4 regions of the Streptomyces sp. NPDC051320 genome follow, and region 1 is predicted to be linked to each of the others. Evidence: riboswitches for the same ligand, from Rfam matches in the RefSeq annotation. Region 1 holds a riboswitch; each other region holds the start of a gene.

Region 1 (3,199 bases):
GGTTGTACTTGGCGACGCGCTCGGAGCGGGCCGGGGCGCCGGTCTTGATCTGGCCGCAGTTGGTGGCGACGGCCAGGTCGGCGATGGTGACGTCCTCGGTCTCACCGGAGCGGTGGGACATCATGCACTTGAAGCCGTTGCGCTGGGCCAGTTCGACGGCGTCCAGCGTCTCGGTCAGCGAACCGATCTGGTTGACCTTGACGAGCAGCGCGTTGGCCGAGTCCTCCTCGATGCCACGCGCCAGCCGCTCGGGGTTGGTGACGAAGAGGTCGTCGCCGACGATCTGGATCTTGGATCCCAGCTTCTCGGTGAGGACGTGCCAGCCGGCCCAGTCGTCCTCGAACAGCGGGTCCTCGATGGAGACCAGCGGATACGAGGCGACGAGCTCCTCGTAGTACTCGGTCATCTCGGCGGCCGAACGGGACTTGCCCTCGAACTCGTACGAGCCGTCCTTGTAGAACTCGGACGCGGCGACGTCCAGCGCGAGCGCGATGTCCTTGCCCGGGACGTAACCGGCCTCGGTGATGGCCTCGAGGATGAGGTCGAGCGCGGCCCGGTTCGAATCGAGGTTCGGCGCGAAGCCGCCCTCGTCGCCGAGGCCGGTCGCCAGACCCTTGGCCTTCAGGACCTTCTTCAGCGTGTGGTAGACCTCGGCGCCCCAGCGCAGCGCCTCGGAGAAGGACTCGGCGCCGATCGGCGCGATCATGAACTCCTGGATGTCGACGTTGGAGTCGGCGTGCGACCCACCGTTGAGGATGTTCATCATCGGCACCGGCAGCAGGTGCGCGTTCGGGCCACCGAGGTAGCGGAAGAGCGGCAGGTCCGACGCCTCGGAGGCGGCGTGTGCCACGGCGAGCGAAACGCCGAGGATCGCGTTCGCGCCCAGCGAGCCCTTGTTGTCGGTCGCGTCCAGGTCGAACATCGCCTGGTCGATGAGGCGCTGCTCGGTCGCGTCGTAACCGACGAGCTCCGGGCCGATCTGCTCGATGACGGCGAGGACGGCCTTTTCGACACCCTTGCCCTGGTAACGGTTGGGGTCACCGTCACGAAGCTCGATGGCCTCGAAGGCACCGGTGGAGGCGCCGGACGGAACTGCAGCACGACCCGTGCTGCCGTCGTCGAGGCCGACCTCGACCTCGACCGTGGGGTTACCTCGGGAGTCCAGGATTTCCCGGGCTACGACGACGTCGATGGACGGCACGAGCATCTCCTTCTGGGATGTGACGCTATGGGTGCAGGGTCTCTTTGGCCTTGCGACATGAGCCTAACCGGCCCGCGGCCCCCGACCGGCCGGGCGCCCGGCCCCTGGGACGAAAAAGCGCCCAAAAGACCTTATTACTACCCGAAGCTCGGCAAATATACTTGCTGGTAACCGAACTGACCGAAAGAAACCCCGGTCCGGCGCGTACGGGGGAGTCGCGCCGGACCGGGGTGCTCAGGGGGAGCCGGGATCAGCTCAGGTGCAGCTGCTGACCCGGGAAGATCAGGTCGGCGTCCTGCACGATGTCCTTGTTCAGGTGGTAGAGCTTCTCCCAGCCGCCGGAAAGGTGCTGGGACTTGGCGATCCGGGCGAGCGTGTCGCCGGCCTTGACCTTGTACTCGCCGTCGCCCTTCTTGATCTTCGCCGGGGCGGCGTGCTTCGCGGGGGCCTTACGGGCCTCGCTGCGCGAAGCGGACTGCGCGTTGCTGTGGGTCTCCTGCTGCGGAGCGGTCTTCGAACCAGCGCTCGCACCGGACGGGTTCACGCCCGGGTCCACACCATCGTTGGTCAGGCCGCCGGCACCCGCGCAGGACCAGGCACCCGGGCCCTGCATGTCGAGCAGCTTCTCGGCGACGGCGATCTGCTGGTCCTTGGTGGCGAGGTCGGCGCGCGGGGCGTACTTCGTACCACCGGCGGCGGCCCAGCTGGAGTTCGAGAACTGCAGGCCACCGTAGTAGCCGTTGCCCGTGTTGATCGACCAGTTGCCGCCGGACTCGCACTGGGCGACAGCGTCCCAGGTGGAGACGGAAGCGGCCGAAGCGGAGGTCGCGCCCAGCAGCGGTACGGCCACGGCGGCACCGGTGACGCCGGCAAGCGTGGCGTAGCGGACGGCCTTGGACGGGCGGCGGTGCTTGGACTTGCTGGCAGAAAAGAGCATGACGTATCTCCTCACCGACGCCTACGAGGTGAGCTGTCGGGTTCGGGCCAATGAGTTGCCCGGCTGCGCTACCTGCGCACAGCTTCACCCCAAGCCGTTTCCGTCCGTCCCGTCCCGGATTCCGATGATTCGGACTCCGCGTGGGCGGCCGGACCCGGCGCTTACCTGGGTCCCCCGCTCCTGCCTACGGCGCGTTACGCGTCGACTGTGTCTTCCCCCGACCGATGGCAGGATTCGGCGTGACGATCGAGGGTGCCCGCGGTGCGAGCGGTTCTGACCGAAACACAAATCCCTCCGATATTCAAAGATGAACATCGGAGGGAGTGCACGGCGCGTCGCACCTGTGCAGAAGGCATTTCCGCAGGTGAGGCGCGGCATGGGCGGCGCAGTCGGCCCGGACATTCGTAGCGACGGACGAGAGCCATGTCTCACCGCCGCCAAAACCGGACATAGTCGGATCAACTAGCCCTGTTTCGGGCTGAGATCAAGGGCCTGGCCAGGGAGGATGAGGTCCGGATCGCCACCGATCGTGCGGTGGTTCGCGGCATACAGCGCGGGCCATCCGCCGGGCAGATCGTGTGCATCCGCAATTGCCGAGAGATTGTCACCCGGGCGGACGGTATAGCTGTCGTCCGAACGAGCGTCGCCGCGTGTCGGGCTTTCGGACCGCGACGCGTGCCGGCCGTTGTCGTCGCCCGCCCGGGCGTCGTGCGACGGCTCGTTGGCCTCGTCGCCGCGGTGCTTGCCGGTGGTTGCGCTCCGTGAGGGCGCCGGCGTGCCCGTCGAGGCCGACGCCGGGTCGGAGGGCGTCGCGGAGTCGGTGGGCTCGGGGGAGTCGGCATCCGATGACCGCCGGCTGCCGGCCGCGTCCGAGCCGGAACCCGAACCGGAGTCGGCGGCGGGGTCGGTGGCGGCGGCCGTCGGCGCATCGGACGGCGAGGCCGAACTGGTGTCCGAGCCCGCATCGGAGCCCGTGTGCGCACCGTCGACCGAGTCCGACGGTGTCGCGGAGGCCGACGCATCGTCCGAGGCTTCGTCCGAGGCTTCGTCCGACGGCGTAG
Region 2 (3,199 bases), on a different contig from region 1:
AATGCCGGGCTCGAAGCGCACCGCGGTTCCCGCGGCGATGTTCAGCCGACGGCCTTGTGCCGCGGCGCGGTCGAAGCGCAGAGCTGGATTGGCCTCGGCGAAGTGATAGTGGGAGCCGACCTGCACGGGGCGGTCGGCGATGTTGAGAACGGTGAGACGGGTGGCCCGGCGGCCCTCGTTGAGGGTCAGCGGGTCTTCGGCATACAGGATCTCTCCGGGGATCATCGGTGCCATTTCCCGGTCAGACGATCGGCTCGTGCACGGTGACGAGCTTGGTGCCGTCCGGGAAGGTCGCCTCGACCTGGACCTCGTGGACCATCTCGGGGATGCCGTCCATGACGTCCGCCCTGGCGAGCACCTTGCGCCCCGACGCCATCAGTTCGGCCACCGTACGGCCGTCCCGGGCACCTTCCAGGATGTGCGAGGTGATCAGCGCAACCGCCTCGGGGTGGTTCAGTCGCAGGCCCCGCGCTCTGCGCTTCTCCGCGACGTCCGCCGCCACATGGATGAGCAGTCGTTCCTGCTCATGGGGTGTCAGTTGCACGCTTCCGCCTCACCGTCTTCATCCCGGGCCCGGTCGGGCACCGCGGACCACACGACTTCAACATTTTGTTGACACGGTGCGGAACCCCAGGCCATCAGGCATTGCACATTAGGGCGGAAGTTTTTCCGGCAGGTTAACCGGCCTTTTGCTGGGCCATGATCGTCGCTTGCGGTGTGCGTTCGGCGAAGCGCGCAGGGTGACCCTGGAGACACACCGTCCCGCCATCCTTTCGGCTGCCACCCCTACCCCGATGGGCGTCGCCCGGAAGACTTAGACGGGCCGGGTCCGACGGCTCGTCCCGATTTGCACCGCGTGCCCGAGCACCCGCCGCGGAGCGGGGCTGCACACCTGGTGAGGGGCCCGTACCCGCCGGCCGGTCGGTGCTTCCGGGACCCTGCCCACTCGGATGGGTCAGGGGTGAGCGGACTGGCGAACCGGCACTGTCAGGCAGAAATCCGGCGCGCGGTGAGTGAAGATCCCTGGGACGACAAGCCCCCGCCACCACGGCGGGGCGGTCCGGGCGGACGCCGAGTCCTGCCGCCGTACCCGGACGTCTGGTCGACACGAGTGGATCGGCAGGAGTGGAGGACCCAAGCAGTTCGGGGCGACAGACATGTCGCCCCTTGGGGTGAAGCCGCTGCAAGGACGGCCGACCGATCAGTCGGCCAACCGCGCGGCGGCCGGGCAACTTCGCCGGCCCGAACCCGACAGGTCAACCTTCTCAGGCGGTTTGACGAAGGGTTGCGCATGACTGCGCAGATTCACATCCCGTCTCTGCTCACCCGGGCCGGAACCGCCTCGGCCCTTACACTCGCCGCAGTAGCGGGGACCTCGCTGGCGCCCGGCGCCGCACCCGAGGCCCAAGCGGCCGCACACGCCGCCAGAGCGGTGCAGATCGCGGCATCCAAAAAGGGATCGCCCTATCAGTGGGGCGCAGCCGGCCCCTCGCGGTTCGACTGCTCCGGGCTGACCTTCTATTCGTTCAAAAAAGCGGGCAAGAAGCTGCCGCGCACCGCCCAGGCGCAGTACAACAAAGTGCGGCATATCACTGCCTCCCACCGCAGGCGTGGGGACCTGGTCTTCTTCCACTACGGACGGAACGTCTTCCACGTCGGCCTGTACGCGGGGAGCGGCAAGATCTGGCATTCGCCGAAAACCGGTTCCGTGGTCAGGCTGGAGCGGATCTGGACCAAGAGCGTCTGGTACGGGCGCGTGAACTGAAGAAGCGGCGGGCACGGCTGCCGCAGGCTCAGGTCTGGGCGGCAGCCGTCCAGGGCAGGGCGATCCACACCGTCTTGCCGCCTTCCCGGGTCGGGGTGACCGACAGCCGGCCGCCGCTCTCGGCGGCCAGCCATCGGATGATCACCATGCCCCGGCCGTTGTCCTGCTGGACCGCCGCGGGCAGCCGCTGGGGCCAGCGCGGGTGACTGTCCGTGACACCGATGCGCAGCAGTTCGTCCCGCTCCAGCACGATGTCCACGGTGAAGGTGGGTGACTGGCCGAAGGTGTGCTGCACGGCATTGGTCGCCAGCTCGGAGACGATCAGCCGGATCGCGTCCGCCGCGTCCGTGTCGTTCGGCAGGCCCCAGTCGGTGAGCACCCGGGCCACATAGGACCTGGCCGCCGGAACCGATGCAGGTTCGCTCGGCAGGGTGATTTTTGCTTCCTGGTGGTCTGCCATGACGGCCTGTCCCTTTCCCACCGGTGCCGGCTCCGACTCGTTGCGGATGCACTTCGAGGACGGCCTCGGATTGCCCTTCGCGCCAGCGTGACACTCATAGTGACCGCATCGTCCGCGATCCACAAAGATGGGCCTGTATCAGTCGCTCAAAGTGATGAACTCTGCTACGGGAGAACGTATTTGGACGGGAAAACGGGGGAACGGCTGTTCCCCGTCAGGGTCACCCGGCGGGCACGGTTCGCAGTAGGGTCTGCACCGCCCCGGCAATCTGCTCCTCCGTCAGGTCCGCACGGGCGGTGAGTCGCAGCCGGGAAACACCGTCCGGCACCGAAGGCGGCCGGAAACAGCCGACCACGAGCCCCGCTTCCCGGCAGGCGGCGGCCCAGCGCACCGCCGCGGCCGGCGACGGCGCGCGTACGGACACCACGGCGGCCTGCGGGTGTACCGCGCTCAGCCCGGCCGCGGTGAGACGGTGGTGCAGCGTGTTCGCCACCGTACGGGCCCGCCCGCCCAGGCCGGGTTCCGCGCGCAGCAGCCGCAGGGCCGCCAAGGCCGCGCCCGCCGCGGCCGGTGCCAGGCCGGTGTCGAAGATGAAGGTGCGGGCCGCGTTGACCAAGTGGTCGATGACCCGGGCCGGGCCCAGCACCGCACCGCCCTGGCTGCCCAGGGACTTCGAGAGGGTGACCGTGGCGACCACGTCGTCCGCGCCGGCCAGCCCCGCGCCGTGCAGCGCTCCTCGGCCGCCTTCGCCGAGCACCCCGAGACCGTGGGCGTCGTCCACGGCCAGGGCGGCACCGTGACCTCGGCAAACGGCGGCCAGGTCCGCGAGTGGCGCCGCGTCGCCGTCGACCGAGAAGACGGAGTCGGTGACGACGAGGGCGCGGCCCCGGTGCGCGCCGAGCGCCTTGGCGGCCGCCTCCGGATCGGCGTGCGGGACGACTTCGGTTGCCGCACGGGACAGCCTGCATCCGTCG
Region 3 (3,199 bases), on a different contig from region 1:
CAAGGTGCTGGTGGTCGGGGACGGCGTCAACGACGCCCCCGCGCTCGCCGCCGCGCACGTCGGTATCGCCATGGGACGCGCCGGATCCGACCTCGCGCTGGAAACCGCCGACGTCGTCATCGTCCGCGACGAACTCGCCACGGTACCCACCGTGGTCGCACTGTCGCGCGCGGCGCGGCGGCTGGTGGTGCAGAACCTGTTCATCGCCGGGGTGTTCATCTCCGGCCTGGTCGTCTGGGACCTGCTGGGGCACCTGCCGCTCCCGCTCGGCGTCCTCGGCCACGAGGGCTCCACCGTCATCGTCGGCCTCAACGGTCTGCGCCTGCTGCGGGACGCCGCCTGGCACCGCGCAGCCACCCCGGCCTGTCGAACTCCCACAGCCGTCACCCACAGCCGCCATGATGAGCAGAACGCCGCCTCCATGGCATAGGTCGCGCCGGCGCTGTACTCACGCTGCACGTCGCGGAGATACGCCGCAGATCCGGTACCTTCGTCGGCTCGCTTTCCCTCCGCCCTTCGAGGAAGGTCTCGCTTTCCGGGCCGCGGCGGACCACCGCAGCGGAGAAGCAAGCCTGTACGAACTCATATAGGTTCGCGAGGTGTTGGAGACCGGCCTGATCGAGGGCGTCGCGGCGTCGGCGCGGGCCGAGGACCTCCGGGCGCTGCGCGCACGCGTGGCCGCCATGGAACGCGAGGCGGGCGAGGGACGGCCCGGTCCACGGACCGGGCCCTTCCATCCGGCGCTGTACCGCTCCTTCGGCAATCTCCTCCTCAGCGAGATCCTCGACGCCTTCTGGGCTGCCATGGACCAGGTGCGTGACGATGTCGGCGACGCCCAGCAGGACCCGGCCGTGACCCTCGCCCATCACCGGGAGATCGTCGGTGCCATAGCCGCCGCCGATGGGCCTCGCGCGGCCTCCGCGATGCGTGCGCATTTCTCTGGAATCAGAGACCGGATGGCACCGGGATCCGTCTCTCGTCGGCCTCGTAGGCAGCCCGATCGCTCCGCTCTGCTGAATTAGCCGACAACGCCGACGTGTTGAGTCGGACAACGGAATTCTCACCGACAAACGGCCGTTCCTGAAAGAGCTCTTGACCCATAGTCGGCTGATTCCGTCGACATGTTCAGTCGCAAAGGGAAGCGATGAGTTGTCTTCGGACAGTCGCGCTTCTGGTATGCGCAGGCGAACGGTAAACATGGCCGAAATGGGCGATTTGACTGTCTCATTCTATAAGTACCCATGCAGTGTAATGCGTCAATTTGTCATTCTCTGCGCGTGCTTGATGCCTCCGGATCTTGTCCCGTCTGTGAAGTGAGTCACGCCCGGGTGAGTAGCTCGGCACCTGCTTCTCTGCTCACTTCGCCTGCCGGATAGGAAAGTTGAGTCCCAAAGCAGTGGGGGAGTGGCCGGACATTTCCTTGGTCGAATTCGCAAACGACATGCCGATGTCATTTCCGGACTTGTTTCATCCGGACGTTCTCGTTTACGTTCTCGTCACCCCGGACGGAACGCCGAATCCTGCCACTGTCCGGAAACCGCACTCACCCACTCACGCACGGCAGGAGCGGGGGACCCAGGTAAGTTCGCCGATCGCAGTACAGGATCGGCTCGGGGTGAAGTCGCATTCGTGCGACCGGGCTTCTCCAGCCCGAACCCGACAGCTCACCTCGTAGGCGACGGAGAGGAATTCGTCATGGCTGCAAAGGCCAAGCACCGTCGTCCGAAGAGCAACCCGCTTGCCCGGCGTCTCGTCGCTGTGGGCACCGGCAGCGCCGCGCTCGCACTCCCGCTCGTGGCGGCTACCACTGCGGAAGCGGCACCGGTCGCTCACCACGCCACCGCCGAATCGGCGCGGGCGACTACCGCTGCCCACAAGGACACCCCCGAGACCTACTCCGTGGTTGCCGGCGACTCGCTCTTCAAGATCGCACGTGCCCACTCCCTGAGTGGCGGCTGGCAGAAGCTCTACCGGGACAACCGACAGGCCATCGGCGACGACCCGTCGCTGATTCAGCCCGGTCTCACCTTGACGCTCGGCGCCAAGGCCGAGAAGTCGAAGTCCACGGACGCCCAGGGGGCCGCGTCGACCACCGCGGACAAGTCAGCGCAGAGCACTGCGAGCACGAGTGCCGCCCCCGCGTCCGCCAAGACGTACTCCGACAACCTGGACGGCTGGATCCGGGAGTCGCTGGACGTCATGGCCGCGAAGGGTATCCCCGGCACCTACGACGGTATTCACCGCAACATCATGCGTGAGTCCTCGGGCAACCCGCAGGCGATCAACAACTACGACTCCAACGCGGCCGCCGGAACCCCGTCCAAGGGACTGCTGCAGGTCATCGCTCCCACGTTCCAGGCCTACCACGTGGCGGGCACGTCGATGGACATCTACGACCCGGTCGCCAACATCACCGCCGCATGCAACTACGCTGCCGCGATGTACGGCTCGATCGACAACGTGAACGGCCCGTACTGAGCGGACCGTCATACCTCTGGCGGCGAACGCACGGTGGGGCGGGAGGGCGCCGACCCGGTCACTCGAACCGGTCGGTGTCGCCCGCCCCCCGGCGTACGATCTCCAGCTCGCCGCCGGAGAAGTCGATGACCGTGGTCGGCTCGGTGCCGCAGTCGCCCGAGTCGATCACGGCGTCCACCACGTGGTCGAGCCGTTCCTTGATCTCCCAGCCCTGGGTCAGCGGCTCCTCCTCGTCGGGCAGCAGGAGGGTGCTGGAGAGCAGCGGTTCGCCGAGCTCGGCGACCAGGGCCTGGGCGACCGGGTGGTCCGGGATCCGGACACCCACCGTCTTCTTCTTGGGGTGCAGCAACTGACGCGGCACCTCCCTCGTCGCGGGCAGGATGAAGGTGTAACTGCCGGGCGTCGCTGCCTTGATCGCGCGGAACACATCGTTGTCGACGTGCACGAACTGACCCAGTTGCGCGAAGTTCTGGCACACCAGCGTGAAGTGGTGACGGTCGTCGAGGTTCCGGATCGACCGGATCCGGCTGATGCCGTCACGACTGCCCAGCTGGCATCCCAGTGCGTAACAGGAGTCCGTCGGATACGCGACGAGCGCACCGGATCGGATGCTTTCGGCCACCGTGCTGATGGTGCGCCGCTGGGGATTCTCGGGGTGCACGTCGAAGTACTTCGCCATCCACCGAGTCTAAGGCCCGTTGCGTCCTTGTCCGAATGAAGA
Region 4 (3,199 bases), on a different contig from region 1:
TCGACGAAGTTGCCGCCGGCCGCGGTGTACGCGTCGAGCACCGCGAAGGACTGCGCCTCGTCGGCGCTCCAGCCGAAGACGTTGCCGCCGAGGGCGAGCGGGAAGACATGGAGGTCGGACGTGCCGAGCCTGCAAAGAGAAGTCATAGGGCGGACAACCCCGGCACCGTCCCGCACTATTCCGTGCACGGCGCCGGGGTCGCGGGAGCCGTCAGGCGTTGATGCCCCTGCTCGCCAGCCAGGTCAGCGGGTCGATCGGGTCGCCGCCACCGGGGCGGACCTCGAGGTGCAGATGCGGCCCGGTGACATTGCCGGTGGCGCCGACATTGCCGATGACCTGCCCGGTGGTGACCTTCTGGCCGGCGCTCACGGCGATCGACGACTGGTGACAGAACCAGAGTTCCGTGCCGTCGTCGAGGGTGATGACCGTGCGATAGCCGTACGACCCCGACCAGCCGGCCGACTTGACCGTACCGCTGTGCACGGCCTTGATCGGGGTACCGGTCGGAGCGGCGAAGTCGAGGCCGGTGTGGTAGCCGGAGGACCACATCGAGCCGCTGTCACCGAAGTGCGAGGTGAGGGTGTAGGAGGCGACCGGGAGCGAGTAGCTCGCGGCCACTTTGGCGAGTCGTTCCCTCTCCGCCTTGGCCTTGGCCTCCGCCTCGGCCTTCTGCTTGGCAGCCTTCTCCTTGGCGGCTGCCGCCTCCTGCTGCTTCGCCGCCTCAGCGGCGGCCTTGGCGGCCGCTGCCTTCTCCGCCGCCACCGCGGCCTGGTCGTCGACCGCGCTCTGCTGCTGCTCGGCCTGGAGCAGGATGCGGCTCCGCAGCGCTTCGCCGGCGTTCGAGTCGCTGCCGACGGCACCGGTCGATGCGGTGCCGATCGCGGCATGGGCGGCGCCCGCTTCGGTTGCGTCACCGGACGAGGAGTGGCCGTCGATGTCCGATATCAGCGTTCCCACGCCCGGCAGCGACTCGGCGTCCGGCAGCTTGTCCTTGACGGACTGCGGAAGGTCGGGGAGGGAGATCGAGACGGGCGGCTTCGCCTGCGCGCTGGCCATGCCGCCCGCGCCGACGGCAGCGATCACGCCGACGCCGAGGACCGTGGAGCTGCGCGCGATGCCGCCGCGCTGCTTGGCCACCCGGTGCTTGCCGCGCAGCGGACGAAGGGACTCCTCGGTGGGGTTCCACTCGTCGAACGTGCCGCCGTCCTCACCGCCGAAACCGAGAGATTCGTCGTTCGGGAAGTAAAGCGTTTCGGGGGCAGGGTTGTTGGACGCCACGGAGGCGCACTCCTTTCCTTCCTTACCGCCTACCGGGTTAGCTGACGGGTTCGGAGCAGGAAGGTCTCCTACGGGCCGTTCCTTGCGGAGCTGCCCGATTCACCCCAATAAGTGGTTCCCCGGTTCCCTTGCGGGATTCGGCGCGTGCGCACGGTGTCGCCTCTTGCGACGACTGGGACAACCGCGCTGCGTTATCGAACGTTAATAGACCCACGCCCCGGAGCCAAGCCGTTCCAACTGATCATTAACGATTTTGGCCTGGACCAATCGGGGCACAAGGGGGCGGAGTCGGGCGAGTTGACGCGCGCTCAGGAAACCCTCATTGCTTGACCGTTCATCAAATGTTATGCAGAGCGGTGCGTCCGGTCACTCATCGCGACGGATTCCCCGTACGATCTCCACCGTCCTGCGCCGCGGGGGCTGATCGTCCGTCGGACGGGCCACCGCGAGCAACGCCATGTCGTCCGTCGAGTGCCCCCCGGTATGCCGCCGCACATCGTCGGACAGCGCCGTGAGCAGCTCGTCGGGCCCCGGGAAGATCCGGCCGCGCAGCCGTTCCTTCGGATCGTAGAAGACCCCTGCCGCGTTCCGCGCCTCGGACAGCCCGTCGGTGTAGAGCAGCAGCGTGGCCCCCGGCGGAAACGGCAACTCGTCGGCACGATCCGGCCAGGAGGCCACATCCGCCATCCCCAGCGGCAGCGCGGCATCGGTCGGCGTGACCGCGTCGAGCCCCCCGTCGGCGTACAGCAGGAGGGGCTCGGGATGACCGCGGTTCACCACCCGGATCCGGTCCCGGCCGCCGCGTGGCACTTCGGCGAGCGCGGCGGTGGTGAAGCCCTCGATGGCGTCGAGGCCCTCCCGCCGGGTGCCCTCCCTGGTCAGCGCACGCTCCAGACGCTGGGCCACCCCTTCCAGGCTTCTCTCCTGCTCGGCGGCCTCCCGGAAGGCTCCGATCACCACCGCCACGGCCTCCACCGCGCCGAGCCCCTTGCCCCGCACATCACCCACGATGAGCCGGACCCCGTACGGCGTGTCCTGCACCGCGAAGAGGTCCCCGCCGATGAAGGTGCCGGCCTGTGCCGCCTCGTACCGCGCCGCGACGTGCAGTCCACCGATCCGCTCGAGGGGCACCGGCAGCACCGCGCGCTGCGCGGTCTCGGCGATGACCCGGGCCGACGCGAGCTGCTCACCGCTACGGCGCACCACCCGGTTGATGATCAGCGCGAGCGCCGCCACAGTGATCACCGTGAGTAGCTCGGTGACAGCACTGGCATGGGCGCTGCTGCCGTTGTAGGCGTGGAGTCCCGCCATGGCCACGACGGCAGCCACCCCGGTCAGCAGCGTGGCTCGGAGCGAGAAGAACGGAGCGGCGATCAGCGGTGCCGCAGAGAAGAACGGCACCGGGGTGAAGGGGTCCGGAGTCGCCAGGTCGAATGCGATCCCACCGACCAGCAGCACCGGCGGCAGCGCCAGGAGGAACCGGCGTGCCGTGCCGCGCTGTGCTCGCTGCCCCACCAGTGGTCTCCTGCCCGGTCCATACCCGGCTGCGGACAGTACCGCGCCCCACCCAGGCTGTCCGCAACCACGCCGACCGGCGATCCGACGTCGGCCAACCGGGGGAACGGCTGGGCACCGGCCCGTTTCAGAAGGCCCACGCCAGCAGATCCACCGCCAGCACAGCCAGCGCCATACCCAGGAACAGCGTGTAGGCCCCCAGAACCCGCCCCCGGTCGCCCGCCGCCCACTGCCGCGTCAGCACCCACCCGAACACCACGGCCTCCGCCGCCGCACCTGCGACGCCCGCCGGCGGCCAATGGAGGCCGAACAGCAGGGCAGCAGTGGCCAGCGTATGTACCACGGCGAGCAGCGAAACGACCCGGAGCCGCCGCCCCTGCAGCACCCCGAGCCGGGTCAGCTCGTC

The links. A riboswitch is a leader RNA that binds a small molecule or an ion and turns the genes downstream of it on or off. The one in region 1 is predicted to bind cyclic di-AMP.
Region 2: it holds a riboswitch for cyclic di-AMP, as region 1 does, so the genes downstream of both, AB0M87_RS29055 (C40 family peptidase) here and AB0M87_RS24195 (transglycosylase family protein) in region 1, are expected to answer to the same signal.
Region 3: it holds a riboswitch for cyclic di-AMP, as region 1 does, so the genes downstream of both, AB0M87_RS15425 (LysM peptidoglycan-binding domain-containing protein) here and AB0M87_RS24195 (transglycosylase family protein) in region 1, are expected to answer to the same signal.
Region 4: it holds a riboswitch for cyclic di-AMP, as region 1 does, so the genes downstream of both, AB0M87_RS18605 (M23 family metallopeptidase) here and AB0M87_RS24195 (transglycosylase family protein) in region 1, are expected to answer to the same signal.

Annotation. Positions count from the first base shown of each region.
Region 1 is NZ_JBFBAL010000011.1:156,148-159,346, reverse strand. It holds gene eno (phosphopyruvate hydratase) at 1-1,207, opposite strand, end outside; gene AB0M87_RS24195 (transglycosylase family protein) at 1,452-2,138, opposite strand; cyclic di-AMP (ydaO/yuaA leader) riboswitch at 2,142-2,340, opposite strand; gene AB0M87_RS24190 (transglycosylase family protein) at 2,601-3,199, opposite strand, start outside.
Region 2 is NZ_JBFBAL010000017.1:15,042-18,240, forward strand. It holds gene AB0M87_RS29045 (urease subunit beta) at 1-225, opposite strand, end outside; gene AB0M87_RS29050 (urease subunit gamma) at 242-544, opposite strand; cyclic di-AMP (ydaO/yuaA leader) riboswitch at 1,073-1,288, shown strand; gene AB0M87_RS29055 (C40 family peptidase) at 1,292-1,765, shown strand; gene AB0M87_RS29060 (ATP-binding protein) at 1,794-2,225, opposite strand; gene AB0M87_RS29065 (8-amino-7-oxononanoate synthase) at 2,446-3,199, opposite strand, start outside.
Region 3 is NZ_JBFBAL010000006.1:139,204-142,402, reverse strand. It holds gene AB0M87_RS15435 (heavy metal translocating P-type ATPase) at 1-430, shown strand, start outside; gene AB0M87_RS15430 (FCD domain-containing protein) at 600-1,022, shown strand; cyclic di-AMP (ydaO/yuaA leader) riboswitch at 1,502-1,691, shown strand; gene AB0M87_RS15425 (LysM peptidoglycan-binding domain-containing protein) at 1,696-2,478, shown strand; gene AB0M87_RS15420 (L-threonylcarbamoyladenylate synthase) at 2,537-3,157, opposite strand; gene AB0M87_RS15415 (nuclear transport factor 2 family protein) at 3,167-3,199, opposite strand, start outside.
Region 4 is NZ_JBFBAL010000007.1:377,675-380,873, reverse strand. It holds gene AB0M87_RS18610 (aldo/keto reductase) at 1-146, opposite strand, end outside; gene AB0M87_RS18605 (M23 family metallopeptidase) at 211-1,278, opposite strand; cyclic di-AMP (ydaO/yuaA leader) riboswitch at 1,290-1,431, opposite strand; gene AB0M87_RS18600 (PP2C family protein-serine/threonine phosphatase) at 1,645-2,796, opposite strand; gene AB0M87_RS18595 (hypothetical protein) at 2,921-3,199, opposite strand, start outside.